3 regions of the Paenibacillus sp. MMO-58 genome follow, and region 3 is predicted to be linked to each of the others. Evidence: a T-box and tRNA genes for the amino acid it is inferred to sense, from the RefSeq annotation. Region 3 holds a T-box; the other regions hold tRNA genes.
What was found. A T-box is a leader RNA that pairs with one kind of tRNA and senses whether it is charged. The one in region 3 lies ahead of leuS (leucine--tRNA ligase), so its partner is inferred to be a tRNA-Leu.
Positions count from the first base shown of each region.

Region 1 (6,382 bases), on a different contig from region 3:
TAATTTAATGATCTGTTTCATCGTTATCCCCCCGGATTTGTACCAGTTTCCATAAGTATAGAAGGCCTCTATGTCGAAAACATATCTGAATTGTATCCAAGTTGTAACAACTTTTATGGCAATGGCTCACCAGGCAGGGAGATAACAAATCTTGAGCCTTTAGGTCCCGATTCGGCCAGTTTAACGGTGCCATGCTGCTTCTCGGCCAAGCTCCTGACTAAAGCCAAGCCAAGCCCTGTACCGCCCGTTTCCCGGGATCGGTCGTCGCTAACGGTAAAGAACGGTTCAAAGATCCGGTTCTGAAGCTCTTCCGGTATGCCGATACCGTTGTCCGCGACTTCGATAATGACCCGCCGCTCGCCAGAGGCTTCCGTTTCCGAATGATTGGTAAGCCGAACCCGTCCTCCGGGGCGGTTATATTTTATCGCGTTGCTGAGCAAATTCGTAACCATATGCATGAGGTTGTCCTGATCCGCCCATACAAGGTCATCCTTTAGTTCGGAGGAAAGCGAGATTTTTTGTTTTTCCGCCTTAATATGCAGACGGCTTAGCGTCTCCTCGAGCAGCGGCTTCACCTGGAACTGAGAGGCATTGGTCTCAAAATCGTAAATATCCATCGAAGAAAGCTGAAGCGCCTTCTCGATGAGCGCATACAAACGCTCCGCTTCCTTGCTGATCTGGGTACGGGCATTTTGCAGCAAAACCGGGTCATCGCTATACAGGCCAAGCAAATCCGAGTAAGCCAGGATAGAAGTTAAAGGCGTTTTCAGCTCGTGGCTGATATTGCCGATAAACTGCTTTTGCTGCTGCTCCAGTTCCTGAAGCCTCTTGATTGCCGTCAGCAGCTTCTGCTTCTCTTCGTTTAATTCGTCGACATAAGATGCGATACTGCCGCTCATATCATAAATGCCTTCAGCAAGCTCGCCGATCTCATCCCGTCTGCGGACGGGCGGCTTGTCCAAATAACGGCCTTCCCCAATATCCTTGGCCGCCTGATTGAGCTTGCCAAGGATAAAGGCTTGCCTCCATACGTACAAATAACCAAGCAGGAGACCGGCCGCCAGCACGGCAGCCCCTGTCCCGATAAACAAGTCGCGGATATGGCGGTAAAACATTTTCTGATCTTGGAGCGAGCCATGAAACTGTACGCTGCCGAGAAATTGATCGGCATTATAAAGCGGTGCCAGATACAGCACCTGATTGCCTAGCGTAATATAGGCCTCCTGCCCTTTGGCGGTATGGGCAAGAGCATCCTTTACGTCGGTCACCGGCTGTACCGGCAGCGATGTCCCGGCGAATTGGCCGTCAGCGCTGTACAGCGTCACCGCCATGCCGCTTTGTCCGCCAAGATCTACCGCCAGGCTCTGCCCGTTACGCTCCATAAATTCGTCCGGGGATACCCGCTCACCGGTCAGATACTCCTCGCGTACGCGAAGATTTGCCGAACTCGCCAGCTGGGAGAAGCTTTGCTCCATTCGCTTCTGTTGATCCTCGCGAATCCCCGCAAGCACCAGCATGCTGAGCAATACGACAACAAAAGCGAGCAGCAAAGCGAGAAATACGGTGATTTTCCCTTTTAAGCCAATTCTGAACCTATGCCGGGAACCGGCAGCTCGGGTCATCCGTTTGTCCTCGTGCTTTTATAACCGATACCGTAAACGGTTTGTATGAGTCCTTGCCATTCGCCAAGCTTCTTGCGAAGCCTCTGCACATGGATGTCCACGGTGCGCGTACCGCCGGCAAAATCCATCTCCCACACCTGCTCAAGCAGCGCTTCCCTGGAGTATACCCGGTCCGGATGCTTCGCCAGAAGCGCCAGCAGATCGAATTCTTTCGGCGTAAGATCACAGATCTCTCCGTCAATCCTGACCGTGCGGCTTAAAAGGTCAATCGCTATTCCGCCAAGCTCCAATTTGCCCTCTTTATCTGGGTCCTGTTCCGGCGCTTCAATCTGGCGCCGTCTGTGGAGAGCCTTCACGCGGGCGACCACTTCCCGAATATCAAACGGCTTGGTCATGTAATCATCGGCGCCAAGCTCGAGCCCAAGCACTTTATCAACAATATCGTTTTTAACGGTGAGCAGCATAATGGCGGGTTTGTTGCCAGCCTCCAGCTTCCGGCATACCTCGTAGCCGTTCATCTTGGGCATCATTACATCAAGCACCATAACATCCGGCTTAAAGGCTGCAACCTTCTCAAGCGCCTCCATCCCGTCACCGGCAGTTTCTACCGTAAATCCTTCACGCTGCAGCGCATAAGCTATCGCGCTGGAGATACTGACTTCATCATCTACAACAAGCACTTTAATCATGCGATTTATCACTCCTCGTTCGAGCTTTCCTTATCACCGGGCAGGTATCATTAGATATGGCTTATTCTTTTCATTATAGCCGCGCTTGTTCCAAAGTCCAAAGCACAAATCCGATTTCAAAAAGAAAACACAAAAAAATCCCTTACGGATGTAAGGGATTGAACTTTTAAGTTATGGTGCGGTAGAGAGGACTCGAACCTCCACGGGCGTACGCCCACTACCCCCTCAAGATAGCGTGTCTGCCATTCCACCACTACCGCACATTTAATTTCATTTCCTTCATACCATCACTTCGAGGGAGAAGTAAAATGGTGAGCCATGAAGGACTCGAACCTTCGACACCCTGATTAAAAGTCAGGTGCTCTACCAACTGAGCTAATGGCTCTCATGCTGTAAAACGAACTCTCGAGAGCCGCTACATTAAAGGAAATGGTGACCCGTAGGGGATTCGAACCCCTGTTACCTCCGTGAAAGGGAGGTGTCTTAACCCCTTGACCAACGGGCCTTACTTACTTGTTGTTGCTATCGTCATCTCTCTCGAGCGACTTGTCCACCAAGAAAATTATGGCGGAGAGAGAGGGATTCGAACCCTCGCACCACTTACGCAGTCTAACCCCTTAGCAGAGGGTCCCCTTGAGCCACTTGGGTATCTCTCCATGGCTCCCCGAACAGGACTCGAACCTGTGACAACTCGATTAACAGTCGAGTGCTCTACCAACTGAGCTATCAGGGAATGCTTCAATCACTTGCTTTTTTCTTTCGTTTCAACCGCTTGATTACCGCGGCGACAAGTAATAATATATCACGGCCATTTCAGAAGGTCAAGCGTTTTTTAAAAAAAGTTTTCCGCGACATTTTCCGCATGCATATCGGGCTGGATCAAGCCTTCTTTTACGCGGATACTCGGTACCGCAGCTGCGGCAGACAAGCATGTATTTATAAGGAGTTGGCGCCTTGGAGGCCCTCTCCGGCAGCGAATTGCAGTAACGGGATCCGCCGACGTAAGCGAGCAGTTTTTTGAAATCCTCATCCCGGTGCTGGTACCCTCTCTTCATTATATGGAGATGATAATGGCACAGCTCATGCTTAATAATTTTTTCGGTTTCTTCTTCGCCAAACGCTTCTAATTGATGAGGACTAATCTCAATGTTATGCGATTTCGTAAAATAACGCCCGCCCGTTGCCTTCAAACGCCCGTTAAAGGTCGCCTGATGGATGAAGGGTCGTCCAAAGCTTTCGAGCGATACGCGTTCAACCCACTGCTGCAATTCATCGTCATTCATTTTCATGGTCATTGTATTCTCCCCCAGTACTTGAATTTTAAAGCGTTCATAGGCTACACTGTCAAGTAGAAATCATTATAGATGGCCTACGAGGGGAGTTTATTTTCACCATGCCTACAATGCGTTACGTCCTTATGAACGGCAGCAGCCACATTTTCTTTGTTGAGATGCCGGAAACCCATGCTTACCAGCTCAGCGCGCTGAACCTGCGCCTTCATAAAGAAATTGACAAACTTACCGCTGATCATGTGCCTCAGCTGCCGTACGCGGTCGCGGAATGCGACAATGTCGAGCTGCACGACAGCTCGATCCGGATCGTCTCCGGTCTGGACTACATTAATGAACTGGAACGCGATTTTGCAGCCGTTAAGGAATCGGCTTACCCGCTGATCGCCCTGCTCACCGAGATTCGTGCCCTGCAAGCCCAGCTTGAACAATGGTACGAGGATGAAGAACTCTAAAATGAATAATCCTCAATCGAGGCCTTTCGAAGTTGAGCGACCGCGTTTAAAGGTAGGATTAATCGCCAAATAGAATTTCGGTTTCCGTGGATTCAGAACTGAGAATTCTATTGTGGTAGGACCTGCACGGACATTCGCCCTTCTCCATACTGTAGTAGTACATCAGGTATGGCCGGAAGGAGAAGATACGAATGCCACAATGGCTTTGCAATCAAATGATGCGTGCTTTTCAGAAGAAGGATCTTAGGCAGATTAAACTGCTGAATGAATGCTGGTATTTCTATCGGAGCAAGCAAACAACAAAAAACGAAGACGAAAGCCGTCCCGAAATAACTCTTCATTAAAGTCTTAATAAAAAACTCCCGCCAGCGAGCTGCTGCGGGAGTTTTTTGCATCCGGAATTATTTTACGCTGTTCCAGAACGTGATTTCGTCGAGCGGAAGACGTACGGTTGGACGGCCTTCCTCTTTTGCTTTGCCGATCGGCAGAACAAGAAGAGGCAGGTAACGGTCCGGAATTTCGAAGAAAGCTTTCAGCTTATCACGGTCATAACCGCCCATTGGTACCGTGTCATACCCTTTGGATTTAGCCGCAAGCATAATTTGCATCGATACAAGACCGGCGTCAAAAGCAACGATCTCCGTTACGCGCTCCTTGGGAATAGAAGGGAACAGGCTTGTGTAATGATCGGTAAAGCGCTGGGCAATCTCTTCCGTCATGTAGCCGGCTTTAACTGCCGCCCCGTTGATCTCGCCAAGCTTGGTGTAGAACTCCAGATCTCCAAGAACGACTACAACAGCCGATGCGTCAACAACCTGTTGTTGGTTGTTCGCGATTGGGAGCAATTGATCTTTCAGCGCTTGGTCCGTGATTACCAGGAAGCGCCAGGATTGCGTATTTGCCGAAGACGGCGCTTTAGTTGCGAGTTCGAGAATTTCTTTGATTTCTTCATCCGAGATTTTGAACGACGGATCATAATGACGAACAGAACGACGGGATGTCAGAACTTCCGTAAAATCCTTGCCAACTTGTGTTTCGATAGTCATTGTTGGTTCCCTCCAATAATTAAATGATCTGTGTGCCAGATTGCTCAGTTAAAACCAAAAAAAGGCATAATAAAATGACGACTGTGAGAAATAAACCACAGATTAAACTGCGAATAATTTTACACAGTTACAAATATGAAAAGGCGCCTTTTATGCTGTAAGTACGCTCGCATCTGTAACAGTTTTGATAACAGTATAAAATCGTGACGGCGGAAAGTCAACTGGGATAGTGTGACTATTTTTTCCGCCGTCATCATTAACTATTCAAATCCATTCGCTTGAGCGTGCAAATCCTCTCGGAGAGCTGAGCAATCGTAACCTGCCGCAGCACTTCCAGCGTCCTTCGTTCCACTTCGTCGGTTATTTCCATAAAAGCGACCCGCATCTCCTGACCGAAATCATGGATGCCGGTTGTATCAAGCATTCCGCTGCATAACGGCTCCCCTACGCGCAAAGCCAAATAGACATCGGCTAGCGTGATCGTCTCCGGGGCACGCTTCAATCGGTAACCGCCGTCACGGCCTTCCCTGGTCTCAAGCAGCTGTTCCCGGGCCAGCTTAGCCAGCACGCGCCGCAGCATCGTTGCTTCCGACTTCATATGACCGGCCAGCTCCGCGCTGGTACAAGCATTAGGTTTGCGGGATAACACAACAAGCGCCTGCAAGGACAAGCCAAACCATTTATGATTCGGAGCGCTGCTGCACCGTTCTTTTTCCGTTTGAATGGCATTGTTATCGGGCTGAATAATGATGTTCATCCTCTCCTTCCTTAGTAGGATCTTAGAGGCACATCTGTATTATAGGCTCCAAAATATGCAGTCAGCAAGCCCGAAATTATGCCTGCTTGCGCATGGTAAGGGACACCCGGCCTTTTTTCAAATCAACGCCAAGCACCCATACGGTGACATTGTCGCCTACGGATACCACGTCCATCGGATGCTTCACGAATTTATCGCTCATCTGCGAAATATGGACAAGGCCGTCGTTCTTGATGCCAATATCAATAAAAGCGCCAAAGTCGATAACATTCCGTACGGTTCCTTGCAGTTCCATTCCCGGAGTCAAATCTTCAATATTGAGAACATCGGTATGGAAGATCGGCGGCGGCAGCTCTTCGCGCGGGTCGCGCCCCGGACGGAGCAGGCTGTCGATGATGTCCTTCAAGGTTGGCACCCCTACGCCAAGCGAAGGCGCAATGGCTGCGGGATCGATTCCCGATAGCTTCTCCTTCAGCTCCTCCGTGCCAAGCTGATTTTGCTTCAGGCCAAGCTCGGCAAACAGC
Region 1 covers NZ_JBBCVY010000004.1:505,949-512,330, reverse strand. Annotated here, with positions in the region: gene WFJ73_RS15825 (hypothetical protein) at 1-21, opposite strand, end outside; gene WFJ73_RS15820 (HAMP domain-containing sensor histidine kinase) at 114-1,622, opposite strand; gene WFJ73_RS15815 (response regulator transcription factor) at 1,619-2,311, opposite strand; tRNA gene WFJ73_RS15810 (tRNA-Leu) at 2,486-2,571, opposite strand; tRNA gene WFJ73_RS15805 (tRNA-Lys) at 2,621-2,696, opposite strand; tRNA gene WFJ73_RS15800 (tRNA-Glu) at 2,742-2,816, opposite strand; tRNA gene WFJ73_RS15795 (tRNA-Ser) at 2,877-2,967, opposite strand; tRNA gene WFJ73_RS15790 (tRNA-Asn) at 2,969-3,044, opposite strand; gene WFJ73_RS15785 (SprT family protein) at 3,133-3,594, opposite strand; gene WFJ73_RS15780 (hydrolase/acyltransferase) at 3,705-4,055, shown strand; gene cmpA (cortex morphogenetic protein CmpA) at 4,247-4,399, shown strand; gene WFJ73_RS15770 (nitroreductase family protein) at 4,457-5,101, opposite strand; gene WFJ73_RS15765 (Rrf2 family transcriptional regulator) at 5,358-5,858, opposite strand; gene WFJ73_RS15760 (Tex family protein) at 5,935-6,382, opposite strand, start outside.
Region 1: it has a tRNA-Leu gene. The T-box ahead of leuS (leucine--tRNA ligase) is inferred to sense a tRNA for this amino acid. The anticodon was not compared.

Region 2 (6,382 bases), on a different contig from region 3:
GGAGCCGCATTCAGGGCCGCCGGAGGCTGGCCGGACGCTTGCTGCATTGCCGCTCCTGTCATCTGCTGCTGAATTCTTTTTAAAATTTGCTCGTCATCCTCCGATTCCAGACGCACCTTGGATATATAGTCGAGCACGCCCATGCGGTAAGCGGTCTGCACATTTTCGAATTCCTCATGAAACGATAGGATAACGGAACGAAGGCTCGGGAATCGCTGACGCGTCACCTGAAGCAGCTCCATTCCCGACATGACGGGCATCGACAGATCGACAAACATGAGATCCACCTCATGCTGCTCCATGAACTCAAGCGCCTTCGCGCCGTTCGCCGCCTCTCCAACGACAACCATGTCATGATTGGACCAAGGCATAATGGAAATAAAGCCTTTGCGCGCAAGCTTATCATCGTCAACGATTAATACACGAATCACATGGCTCTCTCCTTTCGTTGTTCAAGAAAAGGAAGGGTTAACGTAACCGTCGTGCCCTGATTTGGCGTGCTATCTATACCCATGCGGGCTTTGTGGCCATAAGAGGATTCCAGCATGGAGCGGACGTACCGGAGTCCAATCCCCCAGCCCGTCTGCTGCTGGTCCGGCGTGTCGCGCTGCAGCAGGGCCAACGTCTCCTGGCTGAGCCCCTTGCCATCGTCGCGGATCATAATGCGAACCATCTGCGTCACCTCGTCCGGCACAACGCTGATTTCCAGCATACCGTTGTCATCGAGTCCGTGACAGACGGCATTTTCCACGATAGGCTGCAGGATGAACCTTGCTACCGGGCTGTCCAGATAAGTCCCTTCGGCAATATCCAGCTTCACTTCAAAATCATGCCGCATCTGCTGCAGCTCGAGATAGGTTCTCATGACCTGAATTTCTGATCGGAAGGTCGCTTTTTCCTCGGATTTACCCAGATTGTAGTTCAGCAGAATAATAAGCGAGGAGATAAACTTCTCGATTTCTTCCTGCTTGTGCATAACGGCCAGCCAGCGCACCGAATTCAGCGTATTCATCAAGAAATGCGGGTTGATCTGGTAGGCAAGCTTTTCGATCTCCAGCTGATGCCGGCGCTTCTCCTTCTGCTCCACGTCCATGATGAGCTGCTGAATCTGCCGCTTCATAATGTTGAACTGGTCGAAAATCCGGTCGAACTCGTCGATTCCCGTATGGTACTGCGTAGTGCCCATGTACCCTTTGCCAAACGTCCGCATCTCCTTCTCGATCAACCGGAACGGTCGGTTAATGAGCCTCCGCAGCACAAGCGTAAGCATAAACATCATCAGAAGGGCGATGGCGAGAATCCAATACATATGATTTTTCCACGTGTAAAGCTCATGGTTGTAATAAGAGACGGGGAGAAGCATCGTGATGTCATAGCCGTAATCGCCGGTCATCCGGTTCCAGACATACTCGTCCGTCGTGCCCGATTGGCCCTTCAGCTCAAGATGCTGGCCCGCTTCAAACGCGTTCCCGTTGCTGCTGTAGGTTACATTGCCTTCGGAATTCGTGAATACAAGCGTGTACGGCATGTTCAAACTTTCGGTAACCGAGCTCATATCCGTCGGAATATCGGTCTTGGCTTCCACGTAGACAACAAGCTTGGTTCCGTCCGAAAAGGTAACTTCCCGGGTGACGGAAACCACGAGATCATCGCTGAAGCGGCATAAGGATTTATGCGGGGACTGGTATCTCAGCTCCCCCATACCGGCAACATCCGGCAAGGATTCAAGCTTAAAGTCCGCGCGCACCGGCAAATTCGTTAAAGCGGCTTGTCCGCTTGCATCGTTATAGTACATCACCAGCTGCATAGCCGGGTTCGAGAACGTAATTAAACCAATGTTATAGGAGATATCGCGTGAGAGAAGACGTTGACTATAAATGTCCGCGGTGGAGACGTACGTCTCCATAAGATGGCCAACCGTGCCTTCCGGCGTCATCTGCTGGGTAACCTGGAGCAGATTATTGTACATTTGGTTCTGCTTGGTCGTTTGCTGGTACAGATCAAATGCCATAGAGGTTTTGATTTTATCGTGCTGCATCGTGTAGATCGCATTGTAGGAGACGGAGGCCATCAGAATCGCACAGCCTACAAAGCCGATCGTCAGTAACACCATGATGCGTTTGCGAAGAGAGGAGAATAAAAACCGGTTACGCAGCATGGACAAGATGCCGGATTTCTTATAAACCGTTCCGGGTGGTGACTTAAAAAAGCGTTTGCCTTGCACCTCCATCACCTCACAACAAGTATGGGACAAGACAATATTCGATGCTTTATGAGTTTATCCTGCCTGACGCGGAGGAAAGCTGCAATAGGGGATTATATCCAAATACGAAAAAGCCCCTTTATCTGAATAGATGAAGGGGCTTTCTATATGCAGTGGGCTTGTTGCGCCCGCAATATACTTTAAATGGTCGGGATGACACGATTTGAACATGCGACCCCCTGGTCCCAAACCAGGTGCTCTACCAAGCTGAGCTACATCCCGTGGAGCGGAAGACGGGAATCGAACCCGCGACCCTCGCCTTGGCAAGGCGATGCTCTACCGCTGAGCCACTTCCGCGTATGGTGCGGTCAAGAGGACTCGAACCTCCACGTCATTGCTGACACTAGAACCTGAATCTAGCGCGTCTGCCAATTCCGCCATGACCGCATTTTTCTTAACGCGTAATGAAGATTATATCCCATCATTCCGGGTTATGCAACAGTTATTTTTCATAGGTTTTGCGCTCCCCTCTAACGGCAAAAAGGCCCCCCGCGACAGCCGTATTGCCTGTCAGCGGGGGCCCCTTTTATGGGTTAAATCCCCTCTGTTATTTATAGATCGTAAAGATCAAATCGCGATTGCCGCCGTTCTCGGTTGTCCAAGTAGCGCCCCCGTTCGTCGACAGCCGCTCGAGCCCGCCGGCATACGGATTACTGTCGCTATAAGCGAACCCATACTTGTTGTTTGTCGAGTTGTCGTCAAGCGTCTGCGGAGAGCGTAAGATTAGTCCGTACTTCTTCGTGGTGTCCAGTCCCGTCAGGCGCGGATATACCGCGTACGGCGTCGCCGCCCCCGGAATATTGTTCGGATTAAGCGAAGCGCTGAACAGCTTTTGCACCGGATTGTTGTTGGCGTCGAGCTGAACGATATCCAGATAGTAGTTATCCTCCGGTACTTTGTTTACATAGCTTTCGTACAAGTAGACATCCAGCCTTGGCAGGCTCGATTGGGTTAACGTAAACGTCTGCATCCTTTGAATCCCCGCACGAATATCCGAGTACGCGGAGTACGAGGCGTTGCTGTTGTCCTGATCGATAACGTAGCCCGTATTGCCGCTCACATTGTAAGCTTCGATTTCATTAATAGACGGGATAAACCTGGCCTTGTTGATATACAGCCTAATTTTGGACGTGTTGACGGTCGGGAAGTCGAAGATACGCCGGTCGCCAATCGTAAAGCCTTTCGTCAGGTTCACGTAGCTCGAGCCGTTCCAATATTGCAGGGCGTACGTATCGATCTGGAAGTTCTGGCTGCCGTAGGCGTACTCGTTCACAACAACCCGGTTAACGCTTGTGCTGGAACCAAAGTCAACCTCGATCCACTGGTTGTTGGCCGTGCCGTTCTCCCCGCTCCACCTTGTCGCTTGGCTGCCGTCCGTTACTTTGGAAGCCTCAAAGCCGGCTTGGGCAGACCAGGTTGACGAAGCGGTCGCGGCCTTGCCGGAAGCGAGATTCGTTGCAGCCGTAGGCCATGTGCTGGATTGCGTGGAGATACGTACGATAATCGATTCACCCGGCTTCAGCGTGCGGCTGTAGCTGCCGGAGTATGCGCCAAGCTTCGTCTTGCTGTATAGCTCGGTCAGCGTATAGGTTGTGCTTGAGCTAAGGCCGAGATCGCTGAACGCTACGGATGCGGACTGCGAATTGTTCATATCCCAGTTGGACAGTCCGACGTATTTGTCGCCATTGGCCGCAGTCAAATAAATCGCAGTCGGAGGATGCTCGAGCTTATGATAAAAGTTCGTCATCGACACCGGCCGGGCCGCCTTGCCCGCCTTCACCAAACTAAGCAGATCGGAGTTGAACAGCGTCTTCATCCGATCCTCCGATATAAACGGCACGTTGTCGCCGATAAGAAGATGTCCGCCGCCCATAATAATTGCCGTGGAGAGCAGCGTTCCTTCGTTCAGCGTAACTTTATTAAAGCCGTCAATCACGCTTTCCGGGAACAGCATATCGGGGTCGTTGTACGAATACAACGTACCGTTCGTCCACCAGGAAGCCGCCGTGTTAAGCGCCTGACGTTCGATGCCGGGATACGATTCCAGTCCGATTGTTGTATCGACGCCCGTCCTGCGTCCATGCGCATAGCCCGATGGCAGCAGCGGCGCTATCGACTCGTTGATGTAGATGTCCTGCGGAGCCGCAAGCAAGGTATCGCGCATGATCTGCATGCCGATCCGGTAGGCTTCCATCCCGTTTTTCGTGGAATCGTAGAAGCTGCCTTCATACATGCCAAGATCGATAAAATCAAGTTTCACGTAATCAAAGCCCGGATCGATATGCTGCGTCTGCATGATCCACCGCAAGTAGGCTTGGCCGCCGGGATGCGTCGCATCTACGATATACGTATTGATGTACGACTTGATCGGGTTGCCGGAAGCATCCTTGAGCGCAATGTCGCCAAACGTATACGACGTCGTTGGCACCGTATCCGTCAGAGGATCAAAGATAGCAAACGGAGCGGAGTATGTGCCGGCCTTCATCCCTTTGCTATGCACGTAATCGGCGAAGTCCTTCAGATTCTGCACCGGCGTCTTGCTAGGCACGCCCTTGTAGCAGCAGTCGAGATTCATGTAATTGTAGCCAAGCGACTTCAGATGGGTGTAGAAGTAATCCGTTGTCGGAAGCATCGCATCCGCCGTACCGTAAGTGTAATACGCGTACCATGTGTTGAAGCCGATCGGCACGTCGCCGGTCCAATTCAGCTTTGGCTCGCCAACGGCGTAAGCTTGGCCAAACGTCTCCAGTCCGTCACGGTAGTCCGTGAAATAACCAAGGAAAAACTTATCGCTCGCCACGGACGTACCGCTCTTTTTCCCGCCCGCGTTGTATATCGAAAACCCGGTAAGCGGACCGTTTGCCGTGCTGGCCGGGGCCAGGTATTGCATGCTCTTCCACGTCTTTGTCGTAGCCGCACCGGCGACGACGCCCTTCTTGCTTGCATTGTCGAACATGGCCGCAACCCAGTAGCTCTTGCCGTTGAACGCCGACCAAGTCTCACCTGCACCGTACGGACGGTCGTCGCCGTTCTGGCTGTTGCCGAAATCGTTGACCGGCGCTACGCCAAAATCGTAGTTGTTCGTATAAGGAGTTGTATAAATGCGCTTATCGCTGCCTGAGCCGATGTCGAGATTATTGGCCGCGATTGGCTCAAGGAAGTCGATCGTCTGCGATGTTCCTTTGCTGACCGTCATATCCGAGAGGATATAGGATCGGTTCTCGTACATGGTGATGCGCAGCGTTATCGTGGATCCCGACGCAAGCGCATTCGTAATCGTCAGCAGCTTGCCGCTTGTGCCATAACCGTCGGTACCGGTTGTCGTCCAGCTTGCGGTCCGAATCGCCGAATCGGTCGACTTATACCTGGTCGGGCTTCCGCTGATCGCATAGTCCGAGTAAAAATCGCTGATGAGTGTTGTGCTGCCTTCCTTAAACGTGCCTTTGCCCGTCGACAGGTCGTACGCAACGGTAATCGTCCCGTTGGTAGCGGTTACAACATTGCCCGTCTGAGAGATCGACACGGGTGCCGCATACGTCGTACGGGTGCCGACAGGCAGCAATACCGACAGGAGCAGCGAGAGAAGCAGCACAACCTTCATGCCATTCTTTCTCATTATTTTCCCTCCTAATGAGTGGTGATGAGCAGACAACCCTGCTCTCGCCACCCATTGTACGACAGTCGCCCGACCAAAATAATCCAATTATTTGTGCGATCGATGTCCGCTTTTTTGCTTAGCCGGTATTCGGTTACGATTGCGCCTCAGCCTTTGATTGCCCCGGCCGCAATCCCTTTGATAATGAAACGCTGCATGAACAGGAAGAAGACGATAATCGGGATAAGCCCCATCACCGCATAGGCAAACGCAAGGTTCAAGTCGCTGCTGTACTGCCCGAAGAAGAAATACTGCTGCAGCGGGATCGTCCGGAAGTCTTTGCTTTGCAGATACAATAACGGCAGCAAGAAGTCGTTCCATATATAGAGTGCGTTAAGGACAAGCACCGTCGCGGTCACGGGCTTAAGCAGCGGCATAACGATACGGATGAAAATCCCCGGCGTAGAGCAGCCGTCAATGCGGGCCGCCTCTTCAATCTCCCGCGAAATACCTCGCACGAAGCC
Region 2 covers NZ_JBBCVY010000025.1:8,060-14,441, reverse strand. Annotated here, with positions in the region: gene WFJ73_RS32800 (response regulator transcription factor) at 1-431, opposite strand, end outside; gene WFJ73_RS32795 (sensor histidine kinase) at 428-2,224, opposite strand; tRNA gene WFJ73_RS32790 (tRNA-Pro) at 2,409-2,485, opposite strand; tRNA gene WFJ73_RS32785 (tRNA-Gly) at 2,486-2,560, opposite strand; tRNA gene WFJ73_RS32780 (tRNA-Leu) at 2,564-2,650, opposite strand; gene WFJ73_RS32775 (discoidin domain-containing protein) at 2,811-5,879, opposite strand; gene WFJ73_RS32770 (carbohydrate ABC transporter permease) at 6,026-6,382, opposite strand, start outside.
Region 2: it has a tRNA-Leu gene. The T-box ahead of leuS (leucine--tRNA ligase) is inferred to sense a tRNA for this amino acid. The anticodon was not compared.

Region 3 (6,382 bases):
GATCAGCATTTCTTCGTTTTCCTGCATCTCGTTCGAGGTTAATTCGTATTGAACTCCGTTTGCAATCAAGTAGGTGCATAATTGACGGGCATACATCTCATCGATCCCAACGGAAGTGGCAGGATACTCCATTAAAGGCTCATATTCATTAAGACCTTTGTCTACAAAATAAGTTAATTTATTCATCTCTCTCACTCCGAATCAAAATGATTTCATTATCATACCATCATTTTATGGAAACTTTAACTTTTCTTGCTGCACCTCTATCAAAATATGATATAACTTTATAGGAACTATGAAGCTTGGAGGATACCAGTTTATGAATTTAACTCAAAAAGCAATGCTTGGCGTCTCTGCCGTTGCAATGGCTACCGCTCTGGCAGGCTGCGGTCAATCGACGACTTATCCGCGGACGGCTCCGCCAACGGACAGCCAATGCAGGGACTGGGAGTGGGACAGCAAAAACGGCGTATACCGCTGCGACGATTCGAGCTCCTCTTATTACCGGAATTATTACTATGGAAACAGTTATTATTCATCCCGATCCTCCCTGCAAAAAAGCAGCTCTTATTCTGCTTATAAATCAAGCATCACAAGCAAAACGAGCTCCGGCTTTGGTAAAGGCAGCTCCATTAGCGGGGGCTGAACATGGACCAATTCGCCAAGGCGAGAAACGCCTTTTATTCCGGAATTAAAGATTATTGGGCAGATTTGTATGGCGAAGAGTACTCCCTTTACGACCTATACGGCATGACGAAAGAAGAGGTTCATAAAATTCGCGAATCGACGAACCGCATTGGCCATATTTTCTATAAGACCGCGCAATTGCTTCGGACCGTGGATGACGAGACTTTGCTGATGCTTGGTTTCCCGCGCGAAACATTGGCGTACATACGAATCAGAAGCTTATCGGTCGAAAGCGTTATCGCAAGACTGGATCTGGTTGGGACGGGAGAGACGTACAAATGCATGGAAATCAATTCGGATACCCCGACCTTCATTAAGGAGCTTCATCAAGTAAATGGGCTGGTCTGCGAGGTCTTTGATCACCATAATCCGAATAAGGGCTTTGAGAAGCAGCTTGCGCTTGCGGTCGAGAAAGCGGTTATCGAGAGTCTGGAATACATCGGTGAGGTTCTGACAGCGCCTCATATCGTATTCACGGCTCATGGAGATAACGTAGAAGACGCCAACACGGCTGCTTACTTAAGGAGCTTCCTGCCTTTCCCGTCGAGCTTTGTTCCGCTTGAACAGCTTCAAATTATCCGGCATGTCGGGTTGTTTGACGGAGAGGGAAATCCCATTCATGTTCTGTACCGCCAAACCTTCCCGGTAGAGAATCTTATTGAGGATGAAGATGAGGAAGGGAATCCGATCGGATTATGGCTGCTGGAGCTCATCGAGCAAAAGAAGGTAACGGTCATTAATCCGCCGTTTGCCTTCCTTCTCCAATCTAAGGCCGTGCAGGCCATTATCTGGGGACTGCATGAAGAAGGGAGTCCATTCTTTACCGAAGAAGAGCACCAATGGATCGGAGAGCATTTTCTCCCCACTTATCTGGAGCCGGACCGCTTTCTTGAAGCCCGGACGAAATACGTGATGAAGCCTGCGTTTGGACGCGAAGGGGATACGGTGAAAATTTTCGAAGGCGACGGTACAGTAGCGGCGGAGGACAGTCATAATTCCTACGCTCACTACCTTCCGGTCTATCAGGAATACGTAGAGCTGCCAACCGCCAAATTCCGGACGGAAAAGGGAGAACGTGAAGGCTCGTACATGTACGGGAGCTTTCTAATCGGAGGAAATGCCGGCGCCATAGGCATTCGCATCGGCAGTCCGATTACGGATAATTTATCTTATTTCTTGCCGGTTGGCATTACTAAATCAGAATAAGGAGCAAATTTGGAAATGGACACTAATTTATACGTGGATTTTTTGCTTTATTCATTGACGGGTTTCGCAATCATGATAGCGGGGCTGCTCTTGTTTGAACTGACAACCAAGAACAAGGAGTTTGCTCTTATCTTTAAAGGGAATGCTTCTGCAGCTTTGTCGCTTGGCGGCAGGCTGGCTGGTCTTGCCATCGTAATCCGCGCGGCCGCGGAAAACTCGGTATCGCTCTCCGATATGCTGCTGTGGGGCGTGATCGGGATTGTTGCGCTCGTAATCCTCTACTACTTGACGGAGCTGATTACTTATCTGTTCGGCAAAGGACTTAAGGTGAATGTGACTATCTTTAAAGCTATTGAGCAAAATAACATCGCGGTGGGCATTCTTATTCTGCTTATTTCGTGCAGCGTAGGCATGATTATCGCCGGATGCCTGACTTATAATCCGGATTTGATCGGGTAGCTTGGCAAATACCCGCATATCTTGACATGTGGCGACGCTGGCGGTATAATCGGGTCTAACCATGTTTTTCTATACTTAATGGCGTTGAAGAGGAGCAGTAATGTCGCGGAGCAAGGCTAAGAGAGCCGGCGGTTGGTGTAAGCCGGACCTGCAGCGATATGAATCTCGCCTTGGAGCTTTGCGTTACCAACGCAACGATTAGCCTGCGTTAAAGGCAATGAGTGAACGGAAGGCAAAGCATGCCGGACGTTAACTAGGGTGGTACCACGGGAATAATCTCTCGTCCCTAGCGATAATACGCTAGGGACGGGAGTTTTTTTATGTTTGTGATGCGCTCGCGCACACTTTTTAGGAGGAAATAATGATGAGTCAGGAATTTCAAGGCTACAACCCGCTCACGGTAGAGCCGAAATGGCAGAAGTATTGGGATGAGAACAAGACATTCGCAACAACGGAAGATCCGGGCAAGAAAAAATTCTACGCCCTTGATATGTTTCCTTATCCGTCCGGCGCTGGCCTGCACGTAGGTCACCCGGAAGGCTACACGGCTACGGATATCGTATCCCGTTACAAACGGATGCGCGGCTACAACGTCCTTCATCCGATGGGCTGGGACGCGTTTGGTCTGCCGGCGGAGCAATACGCCCTGCAAACGGGACGCCATCCGCGCGAGATCACGGTGGAGAACATCAACAACTTCCGCCGCCAGATCAAATCGCTTGGCTTCTCGTATGACTGGGACCGCGAATTCAGCACGACGGATCCGGATTACTATAAATGGACGCAATGGATCTTTATCCAATTGTATAATAAAGGGCTCGCTTATGTAGCGGAAGTGCCGGTTAACTGGTGTCCTGCGCTGGGTACCGTACTGGCGAATGAAGAAGTGATCGACGGCCTGAGCGAACGCGGCGGCCACCCGGTTATCCGCAAGCCGATGCGCCAATGGATGCTGAAAATTACGGAATACGCCGAACGCTTGCTCGAGGACCTGGAAGAACTCGACTGGTCGGAAAGCATCAAAGACATGCAGCGCAACTGGATCGGCAAATCGACTGGCGCGGAGGTAACTTTCGCCATTGACGGTCATGATGCATCGCTTGTCGTATTTACAACGCGTCCGGATACGCTGTTTGGCGCAACTTACTGCGTGCTGGCTCCCGAGCATGAGCTGGTTGCGAAAATCACGACGGCTGACCAAGCCGAAGCGGTTGAAGCGTACAAAGAAGCAGCGGCTCGCAAGAGTGATCTGGAGCGTACCGACCTTGCGAAGGACAAAACAGGCGTATTTACAGGCGCTTACGCGATCAACCCGGTTAATGGCGCTAAGACGCCAATCTGGATTGCCGACTACGTGCTTGCAGGTTACGGAACGGGCGCAATTATGGCGGTACCGGGCCATGATACCCGCGACTGGGAGTTTGCGAAGCAGTTCGATCTGCCGATCCTTGAAGTTGTTCAAGGCGGCGACGTAACGAAAGAAGCTTATGCAGGCGACGGTCCTCACGTTAATTCCGATTTCCTGAACGGTCTGAATAACGAAGATGCGATCAAAACGATGATCGAGCATTTGGAAAGCTCGGGCAAAGGCCACGGCAAAGTTACTTACCGTCTGCGCGACTGGCTGTTCAGCCGCCAGCGCTACTGGGGTGAGCCGATTCCGATTCTGCACCTGGAAGACGGCACTATGAAGCCGGTTCCCGTAGATCAGCTGCCGCTTGTTTTGCCGGACGTGGATGCGATCAAGCCATCCGGCACCGGTGAATCCCCGCTTGCGAACGTTACGGAATGGGTAAACACGATTGATCCGGAAACAGGCATGAAGGCTCGCCGCGAGACTAACACGATGCCGCAATGGGCGGGAAGCTGCTGGTATTACCTGCGCTTTATCGATCCGAAGAACGAGAACGAAATTTGTTCGCCGGAGAAGCAACAGGAATGGCTGCCGGTTGACCTGTACATCGGTGGCGCGGAGCATGCGGTGCTTCACTTGCTTTACGCACGCTTCTGGCATAAAGTGCTGTACGACCTTGGCGTTGTGAATACGAAAGAGCCGTTCCACAAGCTGGTTAACCAAGGCATGATTCTCGGCACGAACAACGAGAAAATGTCCAAATCGCGCGGCAACGTCATTAACCCGGATGATATCGTGAACGAATTCGGCGCGGATACGCTCCGCATGTACGAAATGTTCATGGGACCTCTGGAAGCGACAAAGCCATGGAATACCAACGGCGTAGAAGGCACATACCGCTTCTTGAGCCGCGTATGGCGATTGTTCGTCAGCGAAGACGGCAGCGTAAACGCGAAAATCACAAACGACGGCGAAACAACAAAGGCATTCAAGCAAACATGGCACCGTTCCATCAAGAAGGTGACGGATGATTTCGAGAACCTGCGCTTTAACACAGCGATCAGCCAGTTGATGATTTTCGTTAACGAAGCCTACAAAACGGATGTTCTGCCGGTTGAAGCAATGAAGAACTTCCTGCAAATGCTGTCTCCGCTTGCTCCGCATATCACGGAAGAGCTGTGGGAGAAGCTGGGCGGAACGGGCTCCATCACATACGAGCAATGGCCTTCGTACGAAGAAGCATTGACAGTGGATGATGAAGTTGAAATCGTCGTGCAAGTGAACGGTAAAATTATCGAGCGCGTATCCATTGCCGCCGATACTGCGGAAGCAGAGATGGAAAGCCTCGCCAAAGACATGGATAAGGTGAAAGAACTGATAGAAGGCAAAACGATCCGCAAAGTGGTCGTTGTTAAGGGCAAGCTCGTTAACATCGTAGCGAACTAAATAGCAGGCAAAAAAGAAGAGGTGAGCGGCCCAGCAGCGCAAAATGTGCTACTGTCCGTTCACCTCTTCGCCGTAGAAAGCAGTATTTATTTTGGCGACGTCTTCGTCGAATTTTTTGTGCGTCGTCCGGATTAACCGGTTAAAGGTGCCGTCAAGCTCGCGGTTCAGCAGCTGCAAGGCCTGGGCCGTAATTCCTCCGGGAACGGCTACTCTCTTCTGGATATCTTCCGGAGATAGCCCGCCTTCCGTTAGCAGAAGTCCCGTGCCAAGCAGCATGTTGCTTGCAACGCTGACCGCGTCCTCGCGGCTGATTCCCGTTTCGCATACGGCCGCATCCACGAACTGCTCGACCAGATTAGCGAAAAAGGCAGGTCCACAGCTGGAGAGGTCGGATACGATCCGGGTGTAAGGTTCTTCGATTGGAAGGGGCTCGCTGATGAAAGCAAGCATATCTTCGATAAGGGTCTGGTCCTCTTCCGTAATGCGGGAGCCGTAGATGCATAAAGTAGCCCCGCTCCAGACGAGATTGGTGACGCTTGGAATAACCTTTGCGATTTTGCACGGCAAAAGCTCTTCCAGATGCCCAATCAGAACCGGGCTTGTTATGGATATAAGAAGCTGCTCCGGCCGCAGGACCGGCAGAAGATCATCAATCACTTTCTTATATTCAAGCGGTTTGACGCATAAAAACAAAATGTCGCTAACGCTTGCGGTGCTTGCATTCGAACGCTCGGCTCTCATTCCGGGATATCGTTCAGCAAGCGCCTGGGCTTTGGCGTAGGTGCGGTTGCTGATTACGATCTGACACGGGTCGAGTGCTCCAGATGCGACGAAGGCTTCGATAAGCAGGCTTCCCATCGCGCCCGTCCCAATGAATCCGACATTCATGCTCAGCCCTCCCAACAGATTTGCTCTTTTAACCTATTCCTTAAGACTTGCCTAATATGACATGAAAATGCTAAAAATCCCCTTTTTTTGGATGGAAGGAGTGTTGGCAGTGGCTCGTTTCCCGCAAGGACGTCAAACGAATTCGAATAAAAACGGATTTATAATCCCCTTATTTCTTATCGCGGCTGCGATTGTACTGTTAGCTGCAGCCTTTGCGCAGCCAAAGGAGAAAGCGCCTGATGAATGGGTTAAGTTGAACCGGGAGGTCGGTGATGCTCTGCAAATGAATGAAGAACCGGAAGCGGCAATGGAAAAGGCGGATCTGCCAGAACAAACGAGGGA
Region 3 covers NZ_JBBCVY010000001.1:721,074-727,455, forward strand. Annotated here, with positions in the region: gene WFJ73_RS03200 (RNA helicase) at 1-186, opposite strand, end outside; gene WFJ73_RS03205 (aminotransferase yhxA) at 320-646, shown strand; gene WFJ73_RS03210 (glutathionylspermidine synthase family protein) at 649-1,893, shown strand; gene WFJ73_RS03215 (DUF350 domain-containing protein) at 1,909-2,352, shown strand; T-box leader at 2,428-2,643, shown strand; gene leuS (leucine--tRNA ligase) at 2,717-5,152, shown strand; gene comER (late competence protein ComER) at 5,201-6,040, opposite strand; gene WFJ73_RS03230 (ComEA family DNA-binding protein) at 6,150-6,382, shown strand, end outside.